DNA from 2 places in the Alcaligenes sp. GW821-FHT11D07 genome. Region 1 is predicted to be linked to the other one. Evidence: riboswitches for the same ligand, from Rfam matches in the RefSeq annotation. Region 1 holds a riboswitch; the other holds the start of a gene.
The links. A riboswitch is a leader RNA that binds a small molecule or an ion and turns the genes downstream of it on or off. The one in region 1 is predicted to bind S-adenosylmethionine.

Region 1 (15,730 bases):
CCAGCATGGCCTTGATGTGGTCCCATTTGCCGATACCCATCGCACTGCGGGCTTGTTCCAGATTCAATGTCAGATCAAAACACTTGAAGGCTTCGACCAAAATTTGGGTGGGGGCAAAGGAGCCAAAATCCACCAGCGTGCCGGCCCAGTCAAAAATCAGGGCTTCAAGGCGGGGAGCTTGGGAAGCGGACTTATCAAGCTGCGTATTGGCGCAAGTTACGGATGACATTGCGGTCCTATCAGGTTGGAGAAAGAGGAGAGGGGGAGCGCCAGGCCTGGCTGCGGCGCAGGGCCGCACGGCTCAGTACATGAACCAGCAGGCAGACAAAGCCGGAGCTGAGCATGATCAAGGTGCACATGGCAGCAGCCGGGCCGATAAAGCCGGCATCATCCATGTTCATGACGGCGACGGACGCCAGCACCGTCTGTGGGCTGTATAAAAAGACCACCGCCGATACCGTGGTCATGGCTGAGACGAACAGATAGCGCGACACTGACAAGAGTGCTGGCAGGCACAACGGCACCGTTACCCCCATCAAGGTAGACAGGCGGGGCGCCTTCAGCGAGGCTGCTGCCGCTTCCAGTTCCGCCGGAATGGCCTTCAGTGCGGTCACAAAGTTCAGGTGAGCGCTGGTGTACAAGTGAATGACGGTACACAGCACCAGCAGGCTCATGGAGCCGTACAGGCCGGACAAGGGGTTGTTGGGATGATTGAAAAAGAAGATGTAACCCAGGCCCAGCACCAGTCCGGGAATGGCCATGGGGGCCAAAGCCAGCATTTGCAGCACGCCGTATAGTCCGCGTTCAGTTTGGCCACGGGCTGGCAGCTTTTCCAGCACCCAGGCACCCAGGAAAATCAGGGCTGATCCCAGAATGGCAGTAAACAAGGCCATCGTCAGACTGTTGCGCCAGGCCAGCCAGCCGCCGCCGTCCATATTGTCAAAGTCATAAGACTTCAGGGACAGGCTCAGGTTGTAGGGCCAGAACTTGATCAAGGAGGCCCAGACAGCCATGCCCACAATCGTCAGAATCGCCAGGGAAACCAGCAGCATGACCAGGGTGAAGTAACGGTCACGTTGGCGGTGTGGCAAGGGCGAATAGGCACTGAGTGAGCCTTGCGCTTGTCCGCTGGCACGGGCACGTAGATGACGATCCAGAAAGAAGGTCAACACAGCGGGGATCAAGAGCAGCACACCGATAGCCGCGCCTTTAGAGAACTGCAACTGACCAACCACGGCTTTGTACGCCTCCATGGCCAGCACGTTGTAGGACCCGCCAACGACTTTGGGGACACCGAAGTCGGTCACGGTCAGCGTAAAGACCAGGCAAGCGGCGGAGAACACGGCGTAGCGGCTGGCGGGCAGCGTGACCGTCAGGAAGCGACGCCAGGAATTAGCACCCATGGCTCGGGCGGCATCGTAAAGGCGGGCGTCCGCCAGGGCCAGTCCGGTGCTCAGAATCATCAGGGCGTGGGGGAAGGTATAGAAGGCTTCGCCCAGCACAATCCCCCAAAAACCGTAAATCGATTCCCCGCCCAGCCAGCTGCGCAGCACGCCTTGATTGCCAAACAGGTAAATCAGGGACAAGCCAGGCATCAGCGACGGGGCCAGCAAAGGCAGCAAACCCAGAGCACGAAACAGGCCAGCACCGCGTATGCAGCAGCGCTGCAAGGCAAAGGCAAAAGCATAAGCAGCAGGGATGACGATAATCAGCGTGCTGATACCGACCAGCACACTGCGACCCACCATCGCCATAAAACCGGGGGCGCTGATAATGGCCCAGAACTGGCCCAGTCCCACTAATTGCCCGTCGCCGTCCTGAATGGCACGCAGCAAAATGAAGATCATAGGCAGCGCCAGAAACAGAATCAGCAGCGCGAACAGGGCAATCAATAAGGCACGTCTTGCGGCTGAACCGATCCAGGCTGGCAAAACAGGGCGGATCAACGGGTGATTTACGCTGGCTTCAGCAACCGGCAAACCATACAGGCTGGTGTTGCCCAAAGCAGCAGCGCCAGGCTGGGGGCTGGTATCAGTGGTGTGCATGCAGCGCCTCGCTGGGAAGCTGGATACGGCAGCGGCGAGCGGCCAGCGGCGCCAGTAAACGGTCGCCCTGCTCGGGGTTGACGATGGCCTGAATGGTTAAGCCGTTCATGCCCTCGGGGCGCAGAATCAGCTTGTAGTGACGGCCCAGAAAAACGCCGTCCACAATGTCGGCCAGGAAGGTGTTCGAGGTACTGATGGGGCTGCTATTGTCCAGCACCCGGATATTTTCGGGTCGGATGAACAGGCGCCCGGCGGTGGTGGGGGCTTCGTGGTTCAAGTCCAGCCGTACTCGTTCGACCTGAACCGCGCAGTCCTGCATGGGGGTGTAGGGTAGCCAGTTGGCCTCCCCAATAAAACCCGCCACAAAGGGATCAGCCGGTTCACGGTACAGGGCCTGGGGGCGATCAAACTGCACCAGGCGGCCTTTTTCCATCACGGCAATCCGGTCCGCCATGACCATGGCTTCTTCCTGGTCGTGCGTCACCATCAAGGTGGTGATAGAGAGCTGTTTTTGCAGTGCGCGCAGTTCAATGCGCAAGCGTTCGCGCACCTGGGCATCCAGGGCCGACATGGGTTCGTCCAGCAAAAGCAGGGAGGGCGAAGGGGCCAGTGCGCGAGCCAGCGCCACCCGTTGTTGTTGACCACCTGAAAGCTGGGCAGGGTATTTGTTTTCTGAACCGGACAGGCCCACCAGATCCAGCATTTCCGATACGCGCTGAAGAACCTGAGCCGCCAGATTCTTGCGTGGCGACAGGCCGTAGGCGATGTTCTGGGCAACCGTCAGATTGGGAAACAGAGCGTAGGATTGGAACAGAATGCCGTAGTCGCGCTGCTGAGGCGGCAGGTGGGTAATATCCCGGCCTGCCATCACGATAATGCCTTGATCGGCCTGCTGTAGCCCGGCAATGCAGCGCAGCAAGGTCGTTTTGCCGCAGCCCGAAGGGCCCAGCAAACACACCAGTTCACCAGCCTGTATGTCCAGGCTGACCTGGTCCAAGGCTGTAAAGGAGCCGAACTGCTTGTGCAGTCCTTGTATGGTTAAAAATGCAGGCTTGGCGCTCATCCCGGAATTCCGACTTGTCATGAATGTCATGAACGTCAGTATGGGAGGCGTATATGGCGGCCCTATGACAGTACAACTAATTTCTGTAATACGAGCATCGGATAATTTGGGCTTTGAGTCTTCCCAAGGAGAGCGGCAGCATGCTGGCTCTGGAACTAAAGTCCTTTCATGCCACCGCTCATTGTGGCTCTATTACCAAGGCCGCCCAGCAACTGGGCATCAGCCAACCCACCGTGACCTCGCACCTGCGGCAGTTGGAAACCCGTTACGGCGTGGAGCTGTTTTACCGGCAGGGCAAAGGGGTCTATTTAAGTCAGCAGGGCGAGCGCCTGTTGCCGCAGGTAGAGCAATTGATGCAGCAGGCGGCTCAGATTGATTTCAGCCTGCGTGACCTGCGGGATTTGAAAAGCGGCTTGCTGCGCGTAGGGGCGACCGGGCCGTATTACATCATGGCCGTGTTACGGCATTTCCATCAGGCTTACCCCGGCGTAAAAATGCGTTTGAGCATTGATAACTCCCAGCGGGTCTTAAGTGCTTTACATGATTATCAGTTGGATGTGATTGCGTCCTCGGCGCTAGTTGATGATCCGCGCCTGGTGCGCTTGCTATTGGCGTCGGACCCTTTGGTGGCCGTACTGCGGGTGGATCATCCCTTGGCGAATCGGCAGCGGGTGCGCATTGTGGAGTTGTGCCGCTATCCCATCTTGATGCGCGAATCAGGCTCCATGACACGAGAACTGTGCCATCAGGTGTTTCGTCAGGCCGGGCAGGAGCCCACGCAGTTATTGGAAATTGGCAGTCGGGAAGCGATAGGCTGGGCCATTGCATGTGGCTTGGGGGCCAGCTTATTGCCCTTGCGCGAAGTGCCCGCGCACCCGGACATCATCAGCCTGCCTTTAAGCGATGTGTCGGCTCATTTAAGCGAGTTTGTGTACTGCTTAAAAGAACGCGCGCAAGGCCATGCCATACGCGCGTTTTTGGAGCAGGTGCAGGCAGAGCTGCCCGCACCGGTTTAGGACGATTTAGCCCAGTTCAGCCAGGGCCTTTTCAAAGGCTTCGCGGGCTTGTTGTACTCGTGCTCGCTGTTCCTGAACGACTTTGCGCTGGCTGGCAATCTGGTCTTCCTGCTGGGCCAGTTGCTCGCTAAAGCGTTCTCCCAAGCTGCTTTGGGCGCTGACGGCCGACAGGTTGGCGCGGATGCGCTCTTGTTCAGCCACGATGTCATTCAAGCCTGCCTGAGCCTCGTTCTGAGCTTGCTGGGCCTGGCTTAGCTGGCGGCGCAGATCAATCAGCTTGTCCATTTTGGCTTGTTGCGCCTTGTCATCGCCATTCCCACGCCACTGCAGCAGCATGTTCTCGTCGATGTCTTCCAGACGCAATTCCACATGGTCTTGCAGGCTTAGTTGAGCTGTGACAGTAACCGTCTTGCCTTTGGCGACTTTCACTTTCAAACGATGTTCCTGGGCGGTGTCGCTGTCATGGGCATCGGACTTGAGCGTCCAGCCATCCTGGCGGGGCAGTTGGATCAGGACGGTACGGTCCTCGTCGCTAGGGGCTTTGATTTCATAGCGGTAGTTCTGGATACGAGTCCATTCCGAACGCGCTACCCCATCGCTAACCCGCGTTTTGCTCAAACGATACTCTTCAGTCTGCTCTTCGCGAATCTGTACTTTGCTGTCCTGCGCGAAGTAGATCAGGCGTTGTTCGCCAGCCGGTAAACCTGCCAGTTCGGCATCGCCTACATGGCCATCTTTCTGATTGAAAACTGTGATGATGCCTGGAGGCAGGCTGGAAGCTTGCTCATTGTTCACCCAGATAGCCGCTGTGGGATGGTCGCCGCCTTGGCCACTGCGATAAACGGACAGGGACTCTGCTTTCAAAGAGGTATCAATGAAGGGGACGGAGACTGTTTGGCCTGTCGGCACGCTTAATGTCTGGGGCAGGCTGAAACGTACTTGAGTCAGACCTTCCTGAACCTGGGTGCTGGAGCCGGAACCGGCCGGGGCCCATTGGGGTTCGGCCTGGCTGTCAGCCATATAGCCAGCTGCGATAGCGGCAGACGGGGCAGGGGCCATGCGCATCTGCATGGCCTCGTTGTTGACTCTGCGGGCCTGTTTGGCTTGCAAGGTGGACTGCGTATCGGCCTGCGGTGCCATCGAACTGCCAACGGCCACTGGCAATTCAGGGCGCTCATTCCAGTAACGCTCCAGCAAGCGCTGGCGCAGCATGACCGGGGAACCTGAGCTCAGGGTGACTTTTACATCTTTCCAGTCTTCCCCGCTGGTGTTTTCAAAAATGGCCCATGCCTGCAAACGGGCTTTGCCATCTTCCATCATCAGACGGTAAGAGCTTTTCCAGACCGGAGCTGGAATCAGATAGGACAGGCGAGCGGTCTGGCTGTCTGTTTTGTTCAGAAGCAGCTGGATATCACGGGCTTGCTGATTGCTTTGGCCAGCCAGCACGGCGGTGGCTTGCTGCAACTGCTTCTGCAAGGTTTCGTCCAGTATTTCCAGACTGGTATCCGCACCCAGTTCCAGAGTCTGAACCTGGCCTTGTTCATTGAGCACGCTCAGGATGGATTGAGCCGGGCGTTCGTTGGTAGCTGCTGTGGTCTGTACTCCCAGCACCGCACCGCGTACCAGACGACCTTGCGAGCTGGCGCTGACTTGCTGACCGCGCAGCACTTGAGCCAAAGCGGCTGGAGAGCGCAAATCCTTGGCCGCGAAGGGCAGGCTGTCGAAACCTTCTTTCAACGGGGCCAGACCCGAGAGCGTCATCGATTCAATGCGGCTTTTGCCATCAATGGCCATCAGGGTTTTAAGAATGTCATCTACTTGCGTCAGCGGGACGCGCAGTTGGGCGCTACCGTTCTCACCGACGGGAATTTGGCGCTCGATTTCAGCCATACCGGCGCTGGATAAGGTAATGGCCTCGATCTGCTGGGCCCAGGCCGTATTTGCCGCAGCGCCCATCCAGACCAAGAGCAACGCACCGGTCAAAGAGCGTAGGCGAGGAGTACGCGCAGCGTGTGGCAAAAAGTCGTTCATAAAGCTTCCTTATTCATCCGTATGCGAAACAAAGGGTTGAGCGCATTATGCCTAGCCTTGCGAGCCTCTGTCTGTGATTCGGGTAACAAAAAAATGCCGATATCGGGTTTCAGCAGAGCAGGAGCAAAAAATGCTTACGTCATCAAAACTGCGCAGAGCTCTGCTAGGATTTGGGCAGCGTTCTGCTTGGGCTAAGCGGGAGCGCGGCCGTTCAACCCAAGTGAAGGATCAATATGATGTGGACGTCGTGGGGCAACGCCTGGGCCGGGATGGGGCTTGCTCTGGTGCTGGCCCTGGTTTTTTTCTGGCCTGCCGGGCGCTTGTCTTGGGACTTGCCGGTAGAGCTGGACCCGGATCTGAGCGAGCGTTCGCGTACGGCGTATCGTCAGTGGGGTTGGCTGTGTCAGGGGCTGGCCCTAGTGTTGATGCTGTGGGCAGGGTGGCGCTGGCAATTGACGCCCGCCACCTTGGCGGCTTGTGTGTTTATAGCCGGGACGGCCTTGCTGGCCTGGATTGATGCGGACACGGGCTACTTGCCTGATCGTCTGACCTTGCCTTTGTTGTGGCTGGGTTTGCTGGTGAATCTGGACCATACTTTCAGCCGCTTGCCCTTGGCCGTTCTGGGGGCGGCGCTTGGCTACGGCATCCTGTGGCTCTTGAATTATATTTTTTTGCGCATCACCGGGCGTGCAGGTATGGGTTATGGCGACTTCAAATTATTGGCTGCATTGGGGGCTTGGCTGGGAGTAGCAGCCTTGCCCGGAATTTTGCTTCTTGCCTCTGCACTAGGTTTATTAGTTGCTTTGGCCTTGCGTTTTAGTGGGCGCTTACAAGCTGGGCAGGCGCTTCATTTTGGGCCCTATCTGGTACTGGGCGGCTGGTTGATGTTATTTGCTCTACCCGGCAGTTTGTAAAAAAATGTCTCAGATTTTCAACAATTTTAAAAAAATTTAACTGCGATTTTTTCCCTGCTGTCATAGTGGCAAAAAGCAGAAAAGCTGATTGGGGAAGGGCCTGTTTCTTCCCGCTCAGCGCGAAATAATTCTGTTTGTAGCTACCATTTCTACGCGCACCGATACGCCGACTCCATAGCGGCGATCGAAGGGGACCATCATGAAACGTCGCGATTTTCTGTTCAGTGCCGCTGCGGTCAGCCTGAGCTCACCCATCTGGTTTAAATCGGCCATCTCGCCTTTGCAGGCGCAGGAACTGGCTCCCAAAGGAGCCAAGATTCACAAGGTGGCCATCTTTCCGGCTATTGGTTTTTCCAGAGTAGGCAATGCCACAGAATGGTTTGCTGCACCTGAAGTCCCTGGGCTGATGGCTGAGCCCAAAGGTGGCTTCAAAGATGCGCAGGGCCGTCTTAAAAAACAGGTGCAGCGCTTTCGTCTGTACGGCTACGACGAGCAAGGCCGTGTTGTGCGCGAACTGGATGCTTCCTTCAAACCGAATTGGACAGTACACGTCGCCAACACCAAGGCAGCCTGGTATGGCTTTGTGAATGCGATGGACCGGGGAGACGCCGCACCGGGGGTGCCGGGGGGGCAGCGCAATGCCTTCATCGGCGGAAACAAGCGGGCAGAGATGCTGGTGATCGACCCCGGCCCGCTTGCAATTGGCGGTGTGGCGGTCAACGCCGAGGGGACGGACGCGGCCTATCGTCTGCAAGGGCGGTTCTGGCAAAGTCTGGATGTGTCCCTGGGGCATTTACGCACGGACGATCAAGGGCGTTTGCTGGTATTTCCTGCTGATGGGGTATCGCGTACCGCTATCGAACAAAACCCCGTGCGGGACTTCACCAATAATGATGGCTGGCATGACGATTGGTGCGACGGCTGGGTAAAGGCGACGGTTCAGATCGATGGGCAGAAAGTGGAGTGTGAGCCTGCGTGGATTGTGTCTTGTGGTCCGAAGTTCGCACCGCAGATGGAACCGGTAGTCACTCTATATGATGCCGCGCGCGAAGCCATGATTGCCTTGGGCCAGTTGTCTGAACCGGGTGACAAAGTTTCTTTCCGACGTGATGTGCTACCTATTTTGCGTCGTAGTGGGCAGATGCAGTGGGTTGCCAGCGCGGTATTTTTAGGCTCGGCCTGGCAACATGTGGGGGACTTGTCCGATCCGGAAACCTTGGCAGCCTTGGCGGAGCCCGGCACGCAGACGCGTGATCAACGGCAACGCGTATTCAAGGCCTTCCGGCGGCCCGGCGGTGATGATCTGCGCTCCGATGCCTTGCCTTTGATGCTGGGCGATGGCGTGAACTATCCCGACAGTCCGCATTCCTGGCTGACACTGACAGATGCGCAATACAAGACGCTCAGTCTGTGGGCAGACGGTCAGTTCGAGAATGACTATCAGGATGCACAGATGGACTCTTACCAGGTGCTGGAGGATATCCCCTTGGCCCTGCAACCGGAGGCCCTGACCCGTGCAGCTTTGGATGCTTGTTCGGGTGGCGCTTTTCATCCGGGCGTGGAAATTACTTGGCCGATCCGCCATCCAGAACTGTTTCAGGGCAAAGACCAAACCCGTTTACCCTTCCGCCTGGCCCTGTCAAAACGGCCTGGATTGATTCAGGACATGGGCTATCAGCTCAACCCGGTCAATGTATTTAAGGGCAATCCGAATCTGACCGGGCAGGGCGCGCCCATTGGCCCACAAGCGCCGGGAGACTTGACGCGCTGGATGGGAGTGCCTTGGCAGGGCGATGCCTTTAGCTGCCAGGCGGTCCAAACGGCAGACGGTTTTCCCACGCCGATCTGGTGGCCTGCACTCTTGCCGGTGGATGTCCTGCCAGAGGCGTTTTACAAACAGTTGATGCGTGAAGACCTGAGTGTGGAAGAGCGCTTGCGTTACTACCACTCCCGTGTGCCCTGGGCGCGAGGCGCAGCAGGCATCGGTTTGCATGTGGAAGCGGGCTATACCGATGGCTTGCGTCGCATGATCGAGCTTTGGACTCGGATGGGAGTCGTGGTAAAACGTCCGGGGCCAGCGGGTCTGGCGGGAGTTCCGCCCCAGCTGTATGTAGAGGTACAGCGCGGTTCTATGGATATTGTTCCGCTTACAAAGCAGGCGGGAACCTGAGGATGAAGGCATGATTATTGTTGTTGGCGCCGGCGTGGCGGGTTTAGCGGCGGCGCGTCGCCTGAGTATGCAAGGTCAGAAAGTGACGTTGGTGGCTCCGCAAGAGCCGCAGCCTTCTTTTGGCGAAACCTTGTCCGAACGCGGGGCCTTGGTATTGACCAGCCTGGGTTGGGCCACTTGTCTGACCGAGAAGGTAGCGCTGCGTTCGCAAGGGCGTTTTTCGGTATGGGGTGGTGAAGGCTTGCGTACCGTGCAGGATGAAGACGGGCAGGGCTATTTGCTGGATAAGGCGCATCTGGAGCAAGAGCTGCTGGAACGCGTGCAAAAAGAAGGCATTCCGGTTTTGAACACCCGTATCTTGAGTCTGGAGCACACGCCCGAGGGGGTACTTGCGCAACTGGCGGACGGCAGCAGCCTGGAAGGTAGTGCCCTTATTGACTGTACGGGGCGTGCGGCCTTGTCGGCAGGTGCTGCCGCCGAGCGTCGTCGCCTGGACAGGCTGGTGGCAGCCTGGCAGGTATTTGATTTGCCCGAAGGGGCCGAACCTTTGGCTGCTTCTCTGATCGAAGCCGTAGAGTTGGGCTGGTGGTATTTGTCGCCCATGCCGGGCCATCGTTTGATGGTGGCCTTGTTCTCAGATTCGGATTTATTGCCAGATGGTTTAAGCCGTGATGGCACGGTGTGGGCCGGTTTGCTGAGCTGCGCCGATGCGGCGCGCGTCCGTATGGAAAGCCTGGGTCTGGAAAGTCAGATGGCAGACCACAGCCCTAAAGTGAGTGCCGCGGCTAGCTGCATGGTGTCCTACTTTGTGGAGGGCCGGATCTTGCGTGCAGGAGACGCCGGTGCGGCGATGGACCCCTTGGCCGCTAATGGTCTGGCAACAGCGTTGTGGAGCGGATCGCAAGCGGCCCAAGCTGCCGTCGCCCTGATCCAAGGCAATCCGGAGCCCGCTCGTAACTATGAAAAAGACTATTTGATGGGTTTGTTAGGCCATTTGAATGCTCAGCATGCCTTGTATGGCATGGAGCAGCGATTCAAGGCCCAGCCTTTCTGGCAACGTCGTCATCGGCCTTTGGACTGATAGAGGCGGGTAGGGCAGGCTGTGGCTGCAAAAACCGGAACTGGAGCTATCTCCGTTCCGGTTTTTTTTGTCTGGTTTTTCAGTGCAAGGTGTTTAAACACCTTAGTTTCCAGACGCGGAAAACAAAAAACCGACCATCTTTCGATGATCGGTTTTTTGAGGAATTTTGGTGCCCAGAAGAGGACTCGAACCTCCACACCCGAAGGCACATGGACCTGAACCATGCGCGTCTACCAATTCCGCCACCTGGGCTTTGAGATCCGGGCTGACGCCCGACTCAAGCATTAAATTATAGAGGAAAACCGCTTGAAAATGCAAGCACTCTATAACTCTTTATTTTAATTTCAATTTCTAGTTGATTGTCATTCTCATTCTCATTATCATTAGAATGTGTCGAGTGATATAGCATAAGAGTGTGAACATGAAATTCAACACAATGGATGTCGAGCGCATGCTGCTGGATATGGGTCAGGGTAGAAAGTACTCGGCCCGTGCCATGCAGCTCATGCTGATGGTTCTGCTCAAAGAGGGCAGTACTCACGGTTATCAACTGATCCGCCGTTTCGCGCAACTTAGCCAAAACAGCTATGTGCCCAGCGCCGGTGCGGTCTATCCAGCATTGGCCTATTGCGCGGCCCAAGGCTGGGTTTTGATTGAGGAAGAAGGGCGTCGCAAGATGTACAGCCTGACCCAGGAAGGTCGCGAGTATCTGGAAGGTCAGCAAGAAAAATGTGATTACCTCTTGCAGTCGCTCACCTACCGAGGACGCAAGCTGGTGTGGATACGGCAGATGTTGGCCGAGCACAGCAGTGACGAGGATTTGAAGGCCGCCCAAGATCAAACGGGCTGGCTGCCGGAATTTGTCCAGATCCGCCACACCTTGAAACAGGCCATGTTTGAACAATCAACGGCCAGCCTGGAGCGCCAGGCTGAGGTAGTGGCAATCTTGGAAAATGCCATTGCCGAAATACGAAATTTGCCTAAGGAGGCTTAAGAATGCAGTCTGAACAATTAACGCAAAAAGTTGCTCATACCTTGAAATTGCGTCTGCTGACCGTCAAGAAACGACGTGAGTTAGGCCCCGATATGGTGCGCATCACACTGGCAGGCTCGGATCTGGATGGTTTTTACACGCCCGGATTTGATGATCACGTCAAACTGATTTTCCCGGACCCTGTAAGCAAGGAACTGCGTCTGCCCCAGATGGGCGAGCGTGGCATGTCCTTTGGCGCGGGTCAGGAAAAACCACCAATTCGTGACTACACCCCACGCGAATATCGTGAGCAAGAACAAGAGATGGATATCGACTTTGTTTTGCATGGTGAAGGCCCGGCGTGCCAATGGGCCATGCAGGCTAAAGAAGGGGACAAGCTGGGCGTGGCCGGTCCACGCGGCTCTTTCCTGGTCAGCAAAGATCTGGATTGGCAAATTCTGATTGGTGACGAAACGGCCGTTCCCGCCATGGCTCGTCGCGTGCATGAGCTGCCCGCTACCGTTAAGGTGCAGGTGTATGTGCTGGCGCGTAGCTTGCTGACAGTAGGCACGATGGAGACGCCGGATCACGTTACGGTTAACTGGATTCCCTCTCTGGCCGGAGTGGATGGCGTGCTGGATGCATTGCGCGCAGCGCCTGAGCTTAGCGGCACGGGCTATGTCTGGGTGGCGGCGGAATATGCCGTCGCGCAAACACTGCGTGAGTACTGGATACAGGAACGCGGCCTGGACAAAGGGGCCATCCGGGCCAGCAGCTACTGGCGTATGGGCGATAAAGGCGAAGAAGCGCCGCGTCTGGACTAAGCGGCTTGTTGCTGCGGGTAAGGCTGGGCGCGCAAGCGTCCACCTACTTGCAGTACAGGTTCCAGGTCGGTGTCCAGCACGGTATCGGGGCGGCCTAAACGATGCTCGTCAATCAAACGGGCAATGGCATCCATATTCAACAGCAAGGTGCTGTCAATATTGTGTTGGAAGCGGGCCCAATAACCACCTCGGCAGCTGGAGCCCAGCCAACGGGGCTCATAGTCACCGACCGTATCAGCGTGCAACTCGCATACAACAGCTAGCCGGGAACAATCCGGGCGCAAGACAATGCGGTAGCTGTGCTGATCCAGAGTCAGGTGGTAGTAAAACGCAGTAGACATAAAACGCTCCTGTTTAGCTCTTGGAACCAGGTTCCGGGTGAGCAAGTTGGATTAAAGGACCCTTGGATGCCGGGTAGAGCAGCCATAAAAAAACCCGCTGGCAGCGGGTTCTTGTCTTAACGATCCCATTTATTGCCAGCTGGCCATATCTTGATTCCACCTTGTGCGGGTACACAGGTTGGCATGGGATGTCCCAACTCTTGATATAGCAATAAGCATAAAAGCGATTCTTATGAAGTGCAAGTGCCGCCCTTATTCCTGTTTGGCATGAAAGCACGGAAAATAGTTTGCGATTTTCAAAAATAGTGCTATAGTTCTCTTCTGTCTTGCTTAGGCGTGTTTATAAAACAAGTTTAGCAGTCAGAGCCCAGGTGGCGGAATTGGTAGACGCGCATGGTTCAGGTCCATGTGCCTTCGGGTGTGGAGGTTCGAGTCCTCTTCTGGGCACCAAAATTACTCAAAAAACCGATCATCGAAAGATGGTCGGTTTTTTGTTTTCTGCGTCCAGAGGGCAAGGTGCTCACGCACCTTAGGCCGGATGAGCTTCAGGCTTGATTGCCCGCAATCACGCGATCAAAGAAGTCAGCTGATCCCATTTGGCCTCCTTTTAGCACCAGTTCCAGACCATCTACCGCATCATCGCTGTGGCAAATGCAGGCAGCAACCCCCGGGCTGACCAAAGCTAAAAAGCTTAAGCCCCAGATTCCTAATGCTTGCGTGCATAAGCTGGACGTGTCTCCGCCCGCAATGCACAGACGTGACACCATGCGCTTTTGTCGAAGCTGCTGGACCAATATCCCCAAAAACTGAGCCGTGTCTTGTGCCACCACGTGGGTGGACAGGGCCCTTACTGCGTTCTGCCCGTGATCCACCGCTTTGGTTTGCAGCAAGGTATGACGTCCCTGTTGCAAGCTCTGGGTCACCGTTTTTTGCAGCTGTTCTCCGTAGGCGGCATCTTGATGCAGCTTATGCGGGTCCAGTTCAATGACCGTCGCCAGTCGGCAGTTTTCCAGCTGCATGGCTGTCACCGGGGATTGGCTCCCCACCAGGGTCAAAACTGGCTGCGTGCTGGGTGGCAAACCAGTTGTGGTCTTGGCTGTTCTTGTCTGCCGCTGGCTTAAGTAAGCCTGCGCCACGCTGCTGGAACCTGCTGCCAGGACGGTGCCGTGCTGGCTCAAGGTGTTGAGCAGCATACCCGCCTGGGCAATATCCTTTTCATGGGTAATATCCAGCAAGGGATGAAGGTGTCCCTTGGACTGGGCCAGCTCTAACCACTGCCGAGTTTGTGTGTCGGCGCAATAGCCCGGCTTTTGGTACTCCGTCCAGGGCAGCGAAGACATGTTCTCAAGCCCCTGCGCCTTTAAATGAAGCATTAAATCTGCCTCATTCATCGGGGTGACAGGGTGCTTACCCATGGTTGGGTGACGATCAATTCGGTACACCTGTCCGTCCTGTCCGGCTTGGGCAAAGAGATTCCCAAAAAGGCAGTAGCGTCCCAGATTGACCTGGCCACCCAGGATTGGGCTAACAGACACCTGAGCTAAGGTTCGCAAGCGCTCCAGGGCAACGGCAATATTGCCGACGTCCGGGCTGCTGTCGAAGGTGGAGCATATTTTGTAATGCAGTATCTTGGGCTGCAAACGGCCTAAAAAGGGTAGTACCTCATCCAAGGTATGGCGGATCTGCTCCGATGTCAGCGAACGCGTTGCCCCGGCCAGACCGATGGCTTCCATTCCTTGCAAGCTGCTCAGATTCTGTGTGCTGGGCGTGTGCAAGAGCAAGATGGCGGCCACGCCTCCTTGGCTGAGAGTTGCCAGGGTATCGCTGGCCCCGGTGAAGTCGTCGCCATACCAGGCGTAGTCAGGACGTAATACAGTCATGGTGTCTGCCCGATCAAGCCATTTTGGGGCCGAAAAAGTCCAGTGCCTGGGCCAGTTCGGCGCATGTTTTGGCCTTGTCCTGCAAGCTCATGCCCTGGTCTGCGGCTTGCCAAGCTTGTTGCAAGCTGAGAACACCAGCATGTGCGCCGCCGGGGTGGGCCAGGATGCCGCCCCCCGCCATGAACAGCACGTCCGTGCAGCCTGCTGCTTGCCAGGTAGCGGGTATGGTTCCCGCCCATTGGCCGGAGGAGACAACCGGCAAGACACGATCATCGCTTTGCTCATCCAGGCCACGCAGGCAATGCGCAATGGCTTCACGGACTTCTTGGTCTGGCTGGGCAAATTTACCCTCCAGGCCGTGAACGTGAATATGATCAGCCCCGGCCAGACGCCATAGCGTTTGGTAAGCAGCCACTGAAATTCCCAGCAAGGGATGACGCGACAGAGCGCCGTAGCCATTGCGATGCGCATGCAGCGCCAGGCCGGTGTGACGGCGCAGCGTCTGAAAGCCTGAATATCCCACCCAGTTTTGGCTAAGCATGACGCAACTGCCCCCTTCCTGTTCAACCAAATCCGCGTGTCGTTTCATGGCGTCCGTTTCATCGGTGATATTGAAGGCAAACATCACATGCTTGCCGCTGCGCTGTTCGTGCTCACGGATCACGGCCATGACAGCTGGAATACGCTCATGCAAGGGGGAATGGGCCGGGTCCGCGCAGACCTCATCGTCTTTGATGAAATCGACTCCGGCATCGCACAAGGTTTGCACCAGCTGCACCACATCGTCGGTACGTAGGCCCACACTGGGTTTGATGATGGTGCCGACCATGGCGTTTTGCGCAACGCCTGTGCGCGCGCGGGTGCCCGCAACCCCTAATGTCGGCATTTCAAACTGGCGTCGGTATGCTGCGGGCAGTTCCAGCGCTTCCAGACGCAGACCTGTCACTTCGCCCAGATCGAATAGATTGCCGGTTACGCAGGCAGCCAGAGTGGGCAGGTTGGCCGCAATATTGGCGATGGGGAAACGAATATCGACCAAGGCTTGATGGTAAGGGCCGGACGTCCCGCGTCGCTCCAGCAAGGCATTGGACAAGCTGGGCTCAGGTACGCTTTGCAGCTTTTGTACCCGCTCAACCGTCGCCCTGGCGCGTTCGCGCAATTCGTCAGTCTCCCCCGCAACGCGGGTAAAGGTGCCGCAGGATTGTTCACCAGCGATCACCTCGGCCACTTGCTCAGGGGCAAGCGGGGTTTCGATCAAGTAGCGGGCCAGAAAAGTGTCAGTGCTCATGCGTTGAAAGCCCTATAGCGTGCTTAGATCAGGGAAAGGGCGCACAGGATCGCTACCATCCCAGTTTTTGGAGGCGGCGCGTATCAGTGAAAACATTTTGCCCT
Region 2 (15,730 bases), on a different contig from region 1:
GCATCCCGCAAGCGGCCTATCTCCACAATCAGCTTGCCCGCCGGGTCCGTGCTGCTATAGGGCACGTAAGGCTCCAAACCAATGATGTAGAGACGCTGGCCGGTTAGCGGGCGCAGCCGGCCAAACAGCAGATCCTGGGTGTAGGGCGCAAAGCCATCGATGGCGCCCAGCAGGTAGTCCGCCAGAACCGTATCAAAGCGTTCCTCTTGCAAGAACTCCGGATCGCTCCAGTTGCCCACCAGCAATTGGTCCTGGTTACGCTTTTGTTCCCCAAGTTCGCGGGTGACTTGCTCGGCCATGCCGGGGGAGGCCGTAATGGCCGTCCACCGTTCAGTGTTCAGCGTCAGCAGCCAGCGCAGTGAACCTTTGCCGGTGCCAGCATCCAGAAAGCTGCCCCAGGGGCGGTCGCCCTGCATGTCAGCAACGATCTGGTAAAGACGACTACCTGTGTGTATTGCGGTTTTGCTCAAAATTCCACCTGTATTCCAGCCAGGATGTTGCGTCCCATAAGAGGTGCTTGGCGGGCGATGAAGGAGGTGTGCCTATATGCCAGCTTGTTCAGCAAGTTATTGCCTCTCAGGTACAGGGTGTAGGTGTTCTGGTCCATGCGCAGGCGATAGCTCAACCCCATGCTCAACATGCCGTAGGAGGGCGAACGCTCTTCTTTGTCAGCGAGGCGGTCTTGGGCAAAGGAGTGGGTGTAGCCGACGAAGCCGGACCAGTTTTGCCAGTTCAGATCAGTACGGATTCCCAGGCGAGCCGCCGGCATACGTGGCAGGTTGCGGCCTGGATCTCGCAGTTTACCGCGCACCAGATCACCGTAGAGGCTGACTGAAGCCCAGGAGCTAAGCGGGTAGGAAGCCTCGGCTTCCACCCCCCAGAATTGGGCCTTGTCCTGACTGTATTGAATCAGCTGAAAGTCTTCGTGCCGGTCCAGCGTGCGGCCGTAAATATAGCCGGAGCTGCGGGTATAGAAGGTGCGCAGGTCAAAGCGCAAGTCGCCCAGATGTTTTTGCAGGCCCAGGTCTACGCTGTGACTGGTTTCCTTGTCCAGATTCGGGTCGCCACGCTCATAGCTCAGGGTGGCAAAGTGCACGCCCTTGGCGAATAATTCCTGAGCTGTAGGCAGGCGCTGCGAACGCGATACAGACAGGCTGGCGGCATATTCCGGGGCAAAGTCCCAGACCGTGCCCAACGATAGGGAAGTGGCTGTGCCGGTTTTACGTTCCAGGGTTTGGGAGTCCGGGGTGACGGTCTGCCATTCCTGGCGCGCGCCCATTTCCAGGCGCCATTCGTCCCAGTTCACGCTTTCCAGCAGGAATAGACCTTGGCTGCGTGTACGGGTAGGGGGAATGAAGTTCTCAACACCGTCGCGGGAGGCGAAGTCGGACTGGCTGGTTTGCAGGCCAATTACTCCTTCAAACGGTCCCCAGGGATTATGTTCCAGCTCCAGGCGGGTGTCATAGCCTCGGTTGGTGAAGCGCGTGCCATCTATATCACCGTCTTTTTCTACGTGTTGGTAGTTGGTGGCACCTGCACGCAGGCGGGCACGTTTAAAGCCAGGCAAAGGGTCGCGTAATTCACCTCTCAGGTCGAAGCGTTGGGTGCGCAAGTGGGCGGTAGCCGAATGCTCATGGCCGTGATCGTGTTCGTGGCTGTGGGAATGCCCGTGGTCATGGCCGTGATCGTGACCATGGCCGCCGCAGTGCAGGGTGGCGCCATGCGGGTGGCAGTCCTCGTATTCATGGCTGTGGCCGGGCAGGCCGTAGTTGTCTTCGCGATAGGAGTAGGCTGCGCCGATGTAGCCACGATCACCGATAAAGGACAAACCCACGCTGCCCGTGTCGCTGCTGGAGTTGGAGTCTTTGACGCGTGTGTCGGTCCAGTTGGGAACTCGGTAGTCGCGGCTGCGTTGTGAGGCCCCTTCCACATGCAAGGCCATATTGCCTTCGCCCGCTGTCATTTCCACAGCGCCGATCTTGCCGCGATCCGCCGTCGAGCCTTGGGCGCGAACGGTCCCTTCAAAGCCTTTTTCGGGGATGGCCGTGGGGATTTTTCGATCCAGCACGTTGACGACACCGCCAATTGCGCCACCGCCATAGAGCAAAGCGGAAGGACCGCGCAGCACTTCAATGCGGTCGGCCTGCCAGGTGTCCACCGTGATGGTGTGATCGGGGGAGATAGCCGAGGCATCCATTACCTCCGCCCCATCGCTGAGCACTTTGACGCGGGGAGCCGTCTGGCCGCGAATCACGGGGCGGCTGGCCCCGCTGCCAAAACTGTCTGCATGTATGCCGACTTCACCGTCCAGCAATTCTCCCAAGGTGCCTGTGCGTCGCAGGTCTAGTTTGGGGCCTTGCAAGACGGTGCTTGCCGTTGCCAGTTCCGTCTGGCGTAAGGCCAGGGGGCTGGCGGAAATTCGGATAGGGGCCAACTGAGGCACGGTTTCATCAACTTCATTTGCATGGGCGGAGGCACAAAGCAGCAAGGCCAGAGCCAGGGGCAGGGGGCGTGGTTTGAAATACATCTCATCTTCCGGTGTGTTAATTTTTGAGATGTTATAACATAACAATATTGGATTGAAATAATTAAAAAGTCATTTCAACCCGTGGGGATTTCACTTGAACTCGCTTGTTGCTGAAGCGCCGCCCGGCCGATGTAGGGCAGGGAAAGACAAGCATTGTGAGTGCGACCTTTGGCTTGTCCCAATATGAGATATTCTGTTGCATATGCTTGCGTCGTCACTGGAGCCATCTCCGCGCCTTTGCGAGCTGTTCACTTCTGACCATGCTGAATCTGGAGCCTGATGCAGTATGCCTCCGGATGGAAAATCAGAACTTGAAGCGATATCCAATTGACCTGGAAATACAGACCGGCGAATCAAAGCAAGGGGCGCTTTCCAGCGATCTTCAACCGTTAAGGAGTATTGGGATGAGTAAAAGATTCAGCCGTCGCCAGTTATTGGGCCTTGTAGGGGCTATCGGGGTGAGCGCAAGCATGTGGTCCGGCATTGGATATGCGCAGACGGGCAGCGTCACGGCGATTGATATTTTGCTGGAACCGGATGCCGTCATGCTGGAAAAAGCGCAGGCAACCAATGCCTGTTTGCGCCACATTTACCCCGCTGGCTTTGCGCTTGATGAGTCGCATCGTGCGCATATCACGGTCATTCAGCGCTTTGTGCGCACGGACGATCTGGACAAGGTGTATGCAGCGGCCAATCAGGTATTGGCTCAGTCCAATGTGAAAGACATCAAGATCGAGGCGCTTAAATACTTTTATATGCCTACGGGTGATACAGGTTTGTCAGGGATTGTGGCCAAGCCCACGCCGGAGCTGATCAAGCTGCAAGCGGAACTGCTGAATGCGGTGGCTCCTTTTACGGTCAAGACAGGGGACTCCAGCGCATTTGTCACCACACCTGAGGATCCGGTGATCGATCCCGTCCTGATCAACTACGTGTCCACCTTTGAAGTGAACTCGTCTGGCGATAAATACACCCCGCACGTGACCACGGGTGTCGCGCTAAAGGCAGACCTGGATGCAATGTTGGCTGAGCCTTTCCAGACGTTTTCCTTTTCTCCTGCTGGCGCAGCGGTTTATCAGCTGGGTCAGTTTGGAACAGCCTCCAAAAAGCTGAAGCAGCTGAGTGTGGGCAAGTAAAGGCTGTTTGATAAGCGGGTGTCAGGTTTAGATTGCCCTGTCTTAGCCATTTAAACGTGATACCTTGCGGGCTTGGGGGGCAGTGTGTAGCGGACCTTGGGCCCGCGCCTGAAAGGCTGACTTGATCATTTCGTCAGCCGCAGAGTTTTCGTAAAGTCCACACCAAAAACAGGGCCATTTCTGGAATAGACGCCTGAAAACAGACTCCCTGCCAGCGTGTTTAGGAGTAAAAATTCGGGATGCTTTTTGATCTTCCCGATTTCGATACGCTCTATTCCGCTTTGTTGGCCCGTGATGAGCGTTACGACGGCCAAGCCTTCGTGTGTGTTTCCTCGACGGGCGTCTTTTGTCGTCTGACCTGTCCTGCCCGCAAACCCAAGCCTGAGCATTGCACGTTTCACGCCACCATTGGTCAGTGCGTGGAGGCCGGGTTTCGGCCGTGCAAACGATGCCATCCACTTCAGGCCGCAGCGCTGGACGATCCACGGATTCCCGCTTTGTTGCGGGAGCTGGATGCCAGACCCGGCCTGCGTTGGTCGGAGGAGCTTTTGCAACGGATGGGGTATGACTTGTCGACGGTACGTCGCAGTTTCAAGCGTCATTTTGGTATGACGTTTTTGGAGATGGCCAGACAACGTCGTCTGCGTGACGGGTTCAATACGCTGGCGACCGGTGGCAATGTCATCACGGCCCAGCACCAGGCCAGTTTTGAATCCGCCAGCGCTTTTCGCAGCGCCTTCGCCCGCCTGCTGGGTTGTGCGCCAGCGGCACTGGATGCCGATGGTTTGCTGCGCGCCACCTGGATACCCACTCCCTTGGGTGACATGATTGCTGTCAGCAGCCGCACGCACCTGCATTTGCTGGAGTTTGTGGACCGCAAAGGCTTGCCGGGTGAGCTGAAGCGCTTACAGGCGTCGATCAAGGTGGGAATCGGGATTGGTGTAATGCCGCCCTCAGAGCAAGCAGCTCGTGAGCTTGAAGATTACTTTGCCACCCGTTCAGATCGTTTTGAGACGCCTTTGGCGATGACGGGGGGCAGTGACTTTACCCAAGAGGTCTGGCGCATCTTGCGAGAAATCCCGGCAGGCGAGACGCGCAGCTACTCCGATATTGCGCGCCAGATGGGACGGCCAACGGCTGTTCGCGCGGTAGCGCGGGCTAATGGTGCCAACCAGATTGCCCTGATGATTCCCTGCCACCGCGTGATCGGGGCTGATGGCTCTTTAACAGGCTACGGCGGCGGCCTGTGGCGCAAACAGCGTTTGATCGAAATTGAGCGGGACTTAAAGCAGAACAAGCATAGGGACAGCGCCAGCTAAAGAAGGCAGGACAGAGCCTTCATAAAAAAGCCGCCCCAAAGGGCGGCTCGTCTTACTTGGGGCTTTAGCTGTTCTGAACCTCTGGCGGGATCAGATTGCGCTCGTAGCGTTGCACGTAATCCTCAAAGGATTCCTCGTCCTGAGCTTCGATATTGATTTGTGCTTGCAGGGAATCCTTGGCCTGCTGTTCGAACGCGGCTTGTTTGTCCGCTGGCAGTGCTTGGGCCAGCAGGGCATCACGGTGTTCACGGCTGCGTTGCAACGCATAGTCGTGAAAGCTCTGCCCGGTTTCTTGAAGGCGCTTTAGCACTTGAGCCGACGGTGTTTCTTCTGGATTGTCCAGCTTGCGCATTTGCGTCTGCACGGCTTGGGTGTGCGCTTGGGTGTCCAAAGCTTGATCCAGCATTTGTGCGTAAGGCAGCAAGGATTCCATGATCTCGCGCCCCCAGTCTTGCAGGCTGACGCTTTGCTTTTGCTGATTGGTCAGCATCAGGCCAGGGCGGCGGCCTTCGCGCACCACGGTGGCAAAGTTGTTCTTGCTGTCCTGGCAGTAGCCGCCATCCGGGAAGAAGGGGCTGTCCTGAACGGTACAGAACAACAAGAAGGTATCCAGGAAGCGGCAGGACTGTTCAGAAATGCCAGTAGGCGATTCTGGGTCTATATCCAGGCAGCGCACTTCGATGTACTCCACGCCGCGTTGGGCCAGAGCCGTGGCCGGGCGCTCGCTACGTTGGGTAGTGCGCTTGGGGCGAATGCTGGAGTAATACTCGTTTTCGATTTGCAGGATATGCGTGTTCAGTTGAATCCACTCGCCATCGCGGTGCGTACCCAGCTTTTCGTAATCCGGCCAAGGCGTGACGGCAGCGTGATACATGCGCAGCACGAAGGTATCCAGATCGTTGTAGCAAAGCTGAAGTTCGGCTTGGGCTTCTTTGTTGTGATAGCCCAGATCGCTCATGCGCAAACTGGTGGCCCAGGGCATGGTCAGCGTGTCTTCATCCACCTTGTCCAGACTATTGCTGCGACCTTGCAGGAAGTTTGCGTCCAGCACGGGCGAGGCACCGAACAAGTACATCAGCAGCCAGGAGTAGCGCGTGAAGTTGCGGATCAGGGCTAGATAGCCGTTGGAGCGCTGGTCTTGCAGATTGTCACCACAGACGTTCAGCAAAGGCCAGATGCCATCAGGCAGGGAAAAGTTGTAGTGCACCCCGGCAATACACTGCATGGGTTTGCCATAGCGCTCGGCCAGACCACGGCGGTACACGTGCTTGAGCATGCCGGTATTGGATGTGCCGTACCAGGCGATCTCAATGTCTTTTTCAGCTGGCAACAAGGCGGGCATGGACTGGTTCCAGATAATTTCCTGGTCCAGCTTGCCGGCGACAAAGGTGTGGATGTCGCTGAGCTCTTGCAGCAAACCCTCGATACGGTCGTGCGGGGCGGTGATCAGCTCCAGCAGGGCTTCGGCGTAGTCGGTGGTGATATGTTCGTTGGTCAGAGCCGAACCAATCGCCTGGGGGTGGGGGGTACGTGCCAATTGGCCCAGCGCATCAACGCGCAGTCCTTCTTTTTCGATGCCACGCAAGATTCCCTTCAAAATATCGGGGTTCTGCTGCAGGGCAAGGCGACGTTCGTGGCTGGTGTTCATGGTGGTGTTTCCCACTTTTGAAATCGGGTGCAAGATACGGGACTGTTCAATGGGCTTAGGCCCGTCTATAAATAGTAGTCCGACCAGACTTGCTTTGTTAAGTTGCGCCAAATGGCGTGTCGGGCAGGGCGAGTATAAGGCGGCTGTTCAGTCAGTCCACGAAAAGCATGAAACGGGATATGGGATTAGCACCATGATAATCAGGCGCGTAGCAGCGGTACTGGCGGCTTTCTTGACTTTGGCGGCCTGCAGTCCGGAGTTTAACTGGCGCAAGGTTCAGCTTGAACAAACCGGGCTGTCAGCCATGCTGCCTAGCAAGCCAACAACCAGCCACAGGCTGTTGGATTTTGAGCAATACAAGCTGGATTTCTACCTGACCACCGCCACTGCAGGCGGACAAAGCTACACGGTAGGCCATGTGATCTTGCCCGAGCAACTGCAAAAGGACGAGGCTGCCCGCCAACGCTTGTACGAGGCGCTGCACGAATCCTTGCGCCAGAAATTCATACCGGACGGCCAGGTAAGCGAGCACAGTGACGTGCAACTGCCCGAGCCCGGTCAGATCTTTTTCATGACACGTGATGTGGGTGGAGTGGCGTTGCGCCTGGAGGGCATGATCCGTATTGAGCCGGGCTGGCTGGTGCAGGGCTTTGTTATGACGGATTCCGGGAAGGCCCCCGACGCTGCTCAGGCAAAGATTTTCTTTGACGGCCTAGCTCACTAGCCGGGTCGCCACTGATCAGGCGCTGCTGCAAGGCCAGGGTGATGGCGGCCTGACGGCTATAGACGCCAAGCTTGGCGTAGGCGTTCTGGAAGTGGAAGTTGATCGTGCGTTCAGTAATGCCCAGGATGATGCTGATTTCCCAGCTGGTCTTGCCGTGGGCAGCCCAGTTCAGGCAGGACTGCTCACGTGAAGTTAGGTGCGTCACGGTAAAGACATTCCTCATGCATTCGTGGTAGACATCGCGCCAATGTACCCAAATTTAGCTTAGCTGGCAGACAGATGTAGATGAAAATAATGATGTAAATCAAAGCATTGTATTTTTTATGACGTTACCTTGGCGCTGAGTTCTGAATCGATGCAGGCTGGTCGATTTGGACGCCGCGCCGCAGCGATGCTAGAATTTTGTCTTATACGTTTTGCGCCGATTTGCCTGATCCGCTTGCGGGCGCTCCATAAATCCAGCTAAAGAGGTCCTGATGGCCACTGATTCCGTCCCTAACGCCGACGCTGGCGTCCTTAGCCCATCCTGCGGTCTGATCCCCGAAGGTTCCGTGGGCCCTGTCCAAGCCGAACTTATCGCCTTTGATGAACCCCTGCATCTGCGCAGTGGGCAAATCCTGCCCAGCTATGAGCTGGCTGTCGAAACATACGGCACCTTGAATAATGAACGCAGCAACGCGGTATTGGTGTGCCATGCGCTCAATGCCTCGCATCACGTTGCTGGTTATTACGACGACGATCCCAAAAGCATAGGCTGGTGGGACAATATGGTCGGCCCTGGCAAAGCGGTAGATACCGATCGCTTCTTTGTCATTGGCGTAAACAATATTGGCTCTTGTTTTGGCTCGACCGGCCCGTCCAGCATCAATCCGGATACCGGCAAGCCTTGGGGCTCGGCCTTTCCGGTACTGACGGTAGAAGACTGGGTCCGTGCTCAGGCTCGTCTGGCCGATTACTTTGGCATACGTAAATTTGCCGCTGTCATGGGCGGTTCACTGGGTGGCATGCAGGCCTTGAGCTGGGCAATCAGTTGCCCGGAGCGGGTTGAAAACTGTGTCGTCATTGCCAGTACGCCTCGCCTGTCTGCACAAAATATTGCCTTTAACGAAGTAGCTCGTAGCGCCATCTTGTCCGACCCGCAGTTTCACGGTGGTAATTACTACGAGCACGGTGTGGTGCCCAAGGCGGGTCTGGGGGTGGCGCGCATGGTCGGCCACATTACCTATTTGTCCGATACCGTCATGGCTGAAAAGTTTGGCCGTAATCAGCGGGAACCGGCACAAGGCGGCGAATACCACTACAACTACGGGGTGGAGTTCGAGGTGGAGTCCTACCTGCGTTATCAGGGCGAGAAGTTCTCGCGCTACTTTGACGCCAATACCTACCTGATTATTACGCGTGCTCTGGATTACTTTGATCCCTCGCGTCAGTTCCAGGGGGATCTGGTCAAGGCATTTGAAAAAGTGGTGGCCAAGTTCTTGCTGGTGTCCTTTAGTACGGATTGGCGCTTTTCGCCGGAGCGCTCGCGCGAAATCGTGCAGGCCCTGCTGCGCAATCAGCGTCAGGTCACCTACGCGGAAATTGATGCGCCCCATGGGCATGATGCCTTCTTGCTGGAAGACCAGCGTTACCACGCCGTTGTGCAGGGCTACTATGACCAGATCGCCGCCAAGTTGGGGCTGCCCGCACGGACGCGCACTACAGGGGTGTTGGCAGAATGACTACGCCACAGATACAAGTGGATCCCGCCATGCTAAGACCGGACTTGTTGCGCATTGCGCAGTGGATCGAGCCTGGTTCGCGTGTGCTGGACCTGGGCTGTAATGACGGCACCTTGCTGGCCCACTTGCGCGATACGCGTCAGGTGGTGGGCACGGGTGTGGAATTGAATGACCAATGTGTCATTGCCTCGGTGCGCCGTGGCGTCAATGTCATTCAGCAAGACTTGGAAAAAGGGCTGGCGCTGTTTAGCGATCAGCAGTTCGAAACGGTGGTGCTGTCCAAGACCTTGCAGTCCATGCACCACACCGAACACATCCTTCGCGAGATGGCGCGGGTGGCGCGGTATGGTATCGTCTCGTTTCCTAACTTCGGTTATTGGCCACATGGCTGGAGCATTTTGCGCGGACGCATGCCGGTCACCGGCGAGATGCCTTACCAGTGGTACAACACGCCCAACATCCATTTGTGCACCATGAAAGACTTCCAGGATCTGGCCCAATCTGTGGGTCTACGCATCCTTGAACGGGCTGCATTCAATGGCAGCAACACCGTGCGCTTTTTGCCGGGCTGGCGTAGTACCTTGGCCATGTACCGTTTTGAATCTCCCCATTCTCCTGCCTCTAAACGCTAAGGCCTGACGTGTCACGTGTCTATACCAGTCCCCGAGTCTTGCCTTTGCTGATTCTGGGGTTTGCCAGTGGTCTGCCCCTGGCCCTGGTGTCAGGCACTTTGCAGGCCTGGGCAACCGTTGAAAATGTATCGCTGACCGAGATCGGGTTTTTAACCCTGGTCGGCTCGGCCTATACGCTCAAGTTTCTCTGGGCTCCGCTGATTGATCGCTATGCGCCTCCTTTCATGGGGCGTCGGCGCGGCTGGATCTTGGTCACTCAATTAATGTTGGCGGCCTCGATTGCCGCAATGGGCTTTTTCTCGCCCGGCGTCAATCTGACAGCATTGGCTTTGTTGGCAGTCTGGGTGGCATTTCTGTCCGCTACGCAGGACATTGCCTTTGATGCCTATTGCACAGACGTGCTGCAGGCTCAGGAACGCGCAGCGGGGGCGGCGGTCAAGGTCATGGGCTACCGCCTGGCCATGATCGTGTCCGGAGGCCTGGCGCTGATCCTGGCGGATCGATGGCTGGGCTGGTCCAACACCTACTTCCTGATGGGCTTTTTCATGGCTCTGTGCGCTCTGGTGACCCTGGTGTCTCCAGATCCCCAGGAACAAAGCCGTCCACCGCGCAGTTTGTCTGAAGCAGTGGTCGCCCCCTTGGCGGACTTTTTCTCGCGCCCTGGTGCCTGGAGTGTGCTGGCCCTGATTGTGCTGTACAAGCTAGGGGATGCATTTGCCGGAGCCTTGTCCACTACGTTTCTGATTCGGGCAGCGGGTTTTTCCCTGTCTGAAGTGGGCACAATCAATAAGGTCTTTGGTCTGGCAGCCACTGTCGTCGGGGCCTTGATGGGTGGCGCAATTATGGCTCGCCTGGGGTTGTACCGGGCCCTGATGATTTTTGGGATTTTGCAGGCGGTCTCCAACCTGGGTTATTGGCTGATTGCCATCGAAACAGCCCCGTCCATGTGGTTGATGGGCTTTGTAGTCGGCTTGGAAAACTTATGTGGTGGCCTGGGTACGGCGGCGTTCGTCGCCTTGCTGATGGCTTTGTGCAACCGGACCTATTCGGCGACTCAGTTTGCCTTGTTGTCGGCCTTGTCGGCAGTAGGACGCACCTACTTGGCCGGGCCTTTGACCCCCGTACTGGTGGAGTCCCTGGGTTGGCCGGGATTCTTTATCTGTACGGTTTTTATTGCCGTGCCTGGTTTGCTGATGCTGCGCTGTTACCGAGGCCTTATTCAACAGCTTGATGCGTAAGAAATATCATGCTTTTACTGACTCTCTATATTATTGCCATCACCGCAGAGGCCATGACAGCCGCTTTGGCAGCGGGCCGTCGCGACATGGACTGGGTGGGGGTGTGCACCATTGCCTGTGTGACCGCTTTGGGCGGTGGCTCCGTGCGGGACGTGCTATTGGGGCATTACCCGCTGACCTGGGTCCAGCATCCTGAGTACCTGTGGATTACCGCTGGTGCTGCAATTTTGACGGCCCTGATCGCACCTATCATGCGGCGCTTGCACAGCTTGTTTCTGTTGCTGGATGCGATGGGGCTGGTGGTGTTTACCGTCATTGGCTGTCAGATTGCTCTGGAAATGGATCTGCCCATTACGGTGGTGCTGCTAAGCGGCATGATCACAGGTTGCGCAGGCGGTGTGCTGCGCGACATCCTGTGTAATGACATCCCCCTGCTGCTGCGCAAGGAGATGTATGCCAGTGTGTCCATGCTGACCGGCGCCCTGTACTTGGGAGCCCAGCATCTGGATTGGCACCCTTATCTGACCTTGGTCGGCCCTATGGTGATTGGCCTAAGTTTCCGTATGCTGGCCCTGCACCGCAATTGGCAGATGCCACGCTTCGTCTATCGCGACGAGTGGCGCTAGAGCCAGCCTGACTGCTGCGCTTCAGGCTACTCCCAGCCAGCGCAGCACAATAGGGACAAAAGGCACCAGCACAGCCGTCATAATGCCATTCAGGCTCAAGCCAATGGCCGAGAATGCGCCAATCGTTTCATGAACTTGCAAAGCGCGTGCCGTGCCAATGGCATGGGCTGTCACGCCCACCGCAAAGCCTCGTGCCTCGGGGCGATCAATACGCAGCAGATTCAATAAAGGCCGCGCCATGATGGTGCCAGCAATACCGGTAATAGCCACGGCTACGGCGGCCAGCGAAGGCTGTCCGTTAAATTGCTCGGCCAAAGCCATGGCGATGGGCATGGTGGCGGACCGCGGAGCGATGGACATGATGGTTTCAAACGAACCACCCAGAGCCCAGGCAATCAATACGGTGCTGAAAATAGCTGTGACCGAGCCGACCAATAGGGCAATGGTCAGCGGCTTCCAGATCTTGCGCAGTTGTCGCAGTTGGTTGTAGAGCGGAATGGCCAGGGCCACTGTGGCCGGACCAATCAGAAAGTGAATGAATTTTGCGCCCTCAAAATAGACGGGGTAAGGCGTGCGAGTCAGCAAAAGCGTGCCCACAATCACAATGACCGACACCAGAATGGGCAGTAAAAATGGGCTGCTGCCGGATTTGCGATAGAGCCAGACTGAGCCTGCATACACGGAGCAGGTCAAGGTTAGCCACAGCAGCGGAGAGCTGGACAGAAAAACCCAGATTTGAAAAAGACCGTCTTTCATTATTTTTCTTCCTGGCGGTTTTTAAGCAGACGATTGAGCACCAGACCGGTTACCGCCATGGTGATGACCGTGCCCCCCAGGGTAGCGATCAAAAAGGGCTGCCATTCATCGGCCACGCGATCAAAATACAACATCACGCCGGTGACGGCGGGAATAAACAGCAGCATCAGGTTCTGCAACATGACGCTGGCCGTGCTTTCCAAAGGCGCCGGTACGCCGCCGCGCAAGAACAAAGCAACAGCCAATAGCAACATGCCAGCCAAGGGGCCTGGAAGCGGCAGAGACAGTGTCTGCACCAGTATTTCGCCCAGCAACTGGAAGGCGAACAGGGCGGTAATCGCGTAGATCATGTGATTTTCCGTAAAGGCACGAAAACGCCAGGCAGCAAGCCTGGCGCAGGGTGTAAGGTCGTTCGATGGGTGCTAGTTTGCCATACAAGACAGCCTGTCTGTTAGCGGGCTGCTTATAACGGTTTACCTATAGTCAGTGTTGGGAGTCAGGGTTTGGCGGGACTGGTTTTGTGACCCATCCATGCCTGAAACTCGATTTCTACATCCACACCACCCGCCAATTTAGCTTGCACCAAAGAGCGCGCTGGGAAGTTGCTGCCCAGACGGTCCTTATAGGCTTTGTTGAATTGCTCGTACAGCGTCAAGTCAGACAGATACACGGTGGCTTTGACAACGTGACTGAAGTCCGCGCCTGCCAAAGACAGGGTCTCTTCGATTCGATCCAGGGTGGCATTGGTTTGATCTTCAATGCTGCCACGCACCACTTCCCCTTTTTCGTTCAGCGGGATTTGTCCGGAGAGAAACAGGAAGTCCCCGGCCTGAACGGCGCGGGAAAAGGGCATGTTGGAATCGCCCAGATAGCGTTTGATCGCAGTAGCTTCTGTGGTCTTGGCTGTGTCCGCAGCGTAACTGCTACCCAGACCTAAACCAAATAGAGAACAAGCCAGCAAAGCGGGACGGGCCGAAGCAAAAAAACGCATCAAGAACCTCCTTTATATCGAGCAAGGAAAATTCAGTGTGCCATAGCCAAGGCCTGGCAGCGTTAATTAATGTGACGGCCCGTCGGTGTCAGGACCGCTTAGGCGCGATCGCCCAACCAGGCTTGCACTTCGATTTCTACATCAACGCTCTTGGCCAGTTTGGCTTCCACCAAAGAACGGGTGGGCAAGGTGTCGCCAAAACGCTCGGCGTAGACCTTGTTGAAGTCAGCAAACAAAGCCATATCAGACAACCAGACAGTGGCTTTGACAACATCAGCCAGGGTGGCGTCAGCCAGGGCCAGGCCTTCGATCAGGCGATCAAACACGGCGTGGGTCTGGTCCTGGATAGAGCCACGCACCACTTCGCCTTGTGCGTCGTAAGGGATCTGGCCCGACAGGAACAGAAAGCCGCCAGCGACGGTTGCGCGGGAAAAAGGCAGTGGCAGTGGGCTGGCAATACGGCGGATACCGGACATGAAGTACTCCTGAAAGGAATGGTGGAAAATTCGGACTAGGCAGCATGCGCGTTTACTCGCGTCTCTTGCCTACAATAAGGCGTCACTATACAACTTCAACGAGGAGCGAGACGACGTGAACAAGGAAATTTTGCAACGCCTGGATCAACTAAGCCAGGCCGCGCTGGCCAGTGGCGACTTGTTGCCCGTGCAAGCCCAGCAAGAGCTGATGCAAGATCAAGGACTGCCCTTTTCTGTGCGCTGGGTATCCACCTTGGCTGCGAAAGATGCGGCCAGCGTCTCCATCCCCGGTGGCCCGCGTGATCCAAATTTCAATCCCTTCCTGCCGCCTGCTCCCGCTTTAACAGTAGAGGACGCCAGCGACACCCACAATATTGTGCTTAACAAGTTTGCCGTCTGTGATTTGCATCTGGTGCTGGCCGACAAGGTCTTTAGCGAGCAACTGAGCCCTTTGCGTGACATTGATTTTCGTATCTTGGCGGATTTCCTGGCTGAACAAGGGGGGCTGGGCTTTTATAACGGCGGCGGGCCGGCCGGTGCCAGTCAGCGTCACAAGCACACTCAATGGATACCAGCAGCCGAAGGCAATGGCTCCTTGGCTCTATATCTGGACAAGTTACCCGCCCAGGCAGCCGTGGGGACTGCCCATCGTCACCCAGATCTGGCTTTCAAGCACTGTTTTGTGCGCTTATTGGATACTCAGGACGCGGCTGCTTTGAGCGATAGCTTGTTGCAGGCGTACCGCCTGGCCTGCTCGGAGCTGGGTCTGGTTCCTGGCCCTGACGCTTTGCTGCCTGCCCATAATATGTTGGCGGGGCAGGGCTGGTTGCTGGTGGTGCCACGCAGCGTGGAACTGGTGGAGGGCATATCGGTCAATGCGCTGTCGTATGCGGCATGCATCTATGTACGTACGCCTGAGCAGATCGAGCGGGTGCGTCAAATTGGGCCTTTAGGCGTTTTAGCTAAAGCAGCCTATGCGAACGCGCAATACTCCTGAACCCTGTAAGCAGGCTTCAAAATTAGGAACCCCGCTATGGCGGGGTTTTTATTTGTGCCTATCCGTATCGTTTGGAATCTCTATTTAATCTCTGGAAACAAAAAACAAATATTAGTTTTTAATGCAGTATTGGTTTCACTTCTTTGCTGTTTAATAAGCCATTATTGAGTTTGAAAAGAAAATAACTGAAACAATGTAACTTTTTTTGTGGAAATAGAAAGAAATAAGGTGTTTTTAAAAAACACATCATTAATGTATAAGCCTTCTTAATTATTAGAATTGTCTTCAGCTTGGAACAACACAACATTGTCTGTCTCCATGGGTGGATTGCTTATGCATGCTTCTTCAGACGCTCATATTTTGGTTATTGCTCCGGAGCCGGCCGGGGTGGCGGATTTATTGCTGGTATTACGTACTAGTTTTGCCCGCATTAGTTTCGCGCTGGATGCGCAGCAGGGTCTGGCGCGCTGCCAATCATTGCAGCCTGACTTTGTCTTGAGTGAATATCATCTGCCTCGTTTGCGTGGTGACACTTTTATGCGCATGCTGCGGGCCAATCCCCAAACCGCCTCTATTCCTGTCGTGTTTTTATCAGCCGTATTGTGTGCTGACAGCCAGTTAATGGCGTTGCGCAGCGGGGCCCGTGACTTCATCGCTTATCAGACCAATGTGCAGTTGGTACTAGAGAGGATTCGTCTGCATTTGGGTTTGCGGGAGGTCCCGCCAGACAGAGCCGAGCTAGTGCAAGATCGGATGCTGGAAGCCTGCGAAGCCCCCTGTGTGCGTCATCACCTGGTGGGGGCCGTGCAACAACACGTGCGGGATAATTTGTCGGCTTATTTAACGGCCGAGAGTCTGGCTGAGCTGTTTGGCACGACGGGCCGACGTTTGAATGAGCTGTTCAAGGCGGCTTGCGGTTTGACTGTGCATGATTACGTG

Region 2: it holds a riboswitch for S-adenosylmethionine, as region 1 does, so the genes downstream of both, metX (homoserine O-succinyltransferase MetX) here and AC1RSM_RS03230 (hypothetical protein) in region 1, are expected to answer to the same signal.

Annotation. Positions count from the first base shown of each region.
Region 1 is NZ_JBXART010000001.1:697,247-712,976, forward strand. It holds gene phnX (phosphonoacetaldehyde hydrolase) at 1-229, opposite strand, end outside; gene AC1RSM_RS03180 (putative 2-aminoethylphosphonate ABC transporter permease subunit) at 240-1,943, opposite strand; gene AC1RSM_RS03185 (putative 2-aminoethylphosphonate ABC transporter ATP-binding protein) at 2,032-3,108, opposite strand; gene AC1RSM_RS03190 (LysR substrate-binding domain-containing protein) at 3,249-4,124, shown strand; gene AC1RSM_RS03195 (DUF4139 domain-containing protein) at 4,131-6,155, opposite strand; gene AC1RSM_RS03200 (prepilin peptidase) at 6,389-7,069, shown strand; gene goxA (CTQ-dependent glycine oxidase GoxA) at 7,269-9,239, shown strand; gene AC1RSM_RS03210 (NAD(P)/FAD-dependent oxidoreductase) at 9,250-10,320, shown strand; tRNA gene AC1RSM_RS03215 (tRNA-Leu) at 10,488-10,572, opposite strand; gene AC1RSM_RS03220 (PadR family transcriptional regulator) at 10,742-11,314, shown strand; gene AC1RSM_RS03225 (siderophore-interacting protein) at 11,317-12,117, shown strand; gene AC1RSM_RS03230 (hypothetical protein) at 12,114-12,458, opposite strand; SAM-I-IV-variant riboswitch at 12,577-12,670, opposite strand; tRNA gene AC1RSM_RS03235 (tRNA-Leu) at 12,824-12,908, shown strand; gene AC1RSM_RS03240 (four-carbon acid sugar kinase family protein) at 13,004-14,338, opposite strand; gene AC1RSM_RS03245 (ribulose-bisphosphate carboxylase large subunit family protein) at 14,352-15,626, opposite strand; gene AC1RSM_RS03250 (VOC family protein) at 15,639-15,730, opposite strand, start outside.
Region 2 is NZ_JBXART010000002.1:121,729-137,458, forward strand. It holds gene AC1RSM_RS09150 (class I SAM-dependent methyltransferase) at 1-470, opposite strand, end outside; gene AC1RSM_RS09155 (TonB-dependent receptor domain-containing protein) at 467-2,527, opposite strand; gene AC1RSM_RS09160 (2'-5' RNA ligase family protein) at 2,932-3,663, shown strand; gene AC1RSM_RS09165 (bifunctional transcriptional activator/DNA repair enzyme AdaA) at 3,903-4,982, shown strand; gene gshA (glutamate--cysteine ligase) at 5,047-6,630, opposite strand; gene AC1RSM_RS09175 (hypothetical protein) at 6,824-7,354, shown strand; gene AC1RSM_RS09180 (response regulator transcription factor) at 7,284-7,559, opposite strand; SAM riboswitch at 7,763-7,841, shown strand; gene metX (homoserine O-succinyltransferase MetX) at 7,831-9,075, shown strand; gene metW (methionine biosynthesis protein MetW) at 9,072-9,707, shown strand; gene AC1RSM_RS09195 (muropeptide transporter) at 9,716-10,945, shown strand; gene AC1RSM_RS09200 (trimeric intracellular cation channel family protein) at 10,954-11,571, shown strand; gene AC1RSM_RS09205 (LrgB family protein) at 11,593-12,327, opposite strand; gene AC1RSM_RS09210 (CidA/LrgA family protein) at 12,327-12,677, opposite strand; gene AC1RSM_RS09215 (RidA family protein) at 12,824-13,318, opposite strand; gene AC1RSM_RS09220 (RidA family protein) at 13,417-13,794, opposite strand; gene AC1RSM_RS09225 (ATP adenylyltransferase family protein) at 13,910-14,791, shown strand; gene AC1RSM_RS09230 (helix-turn-helix domain-containing protein) at 15,125-15,730, shown strand, end outside.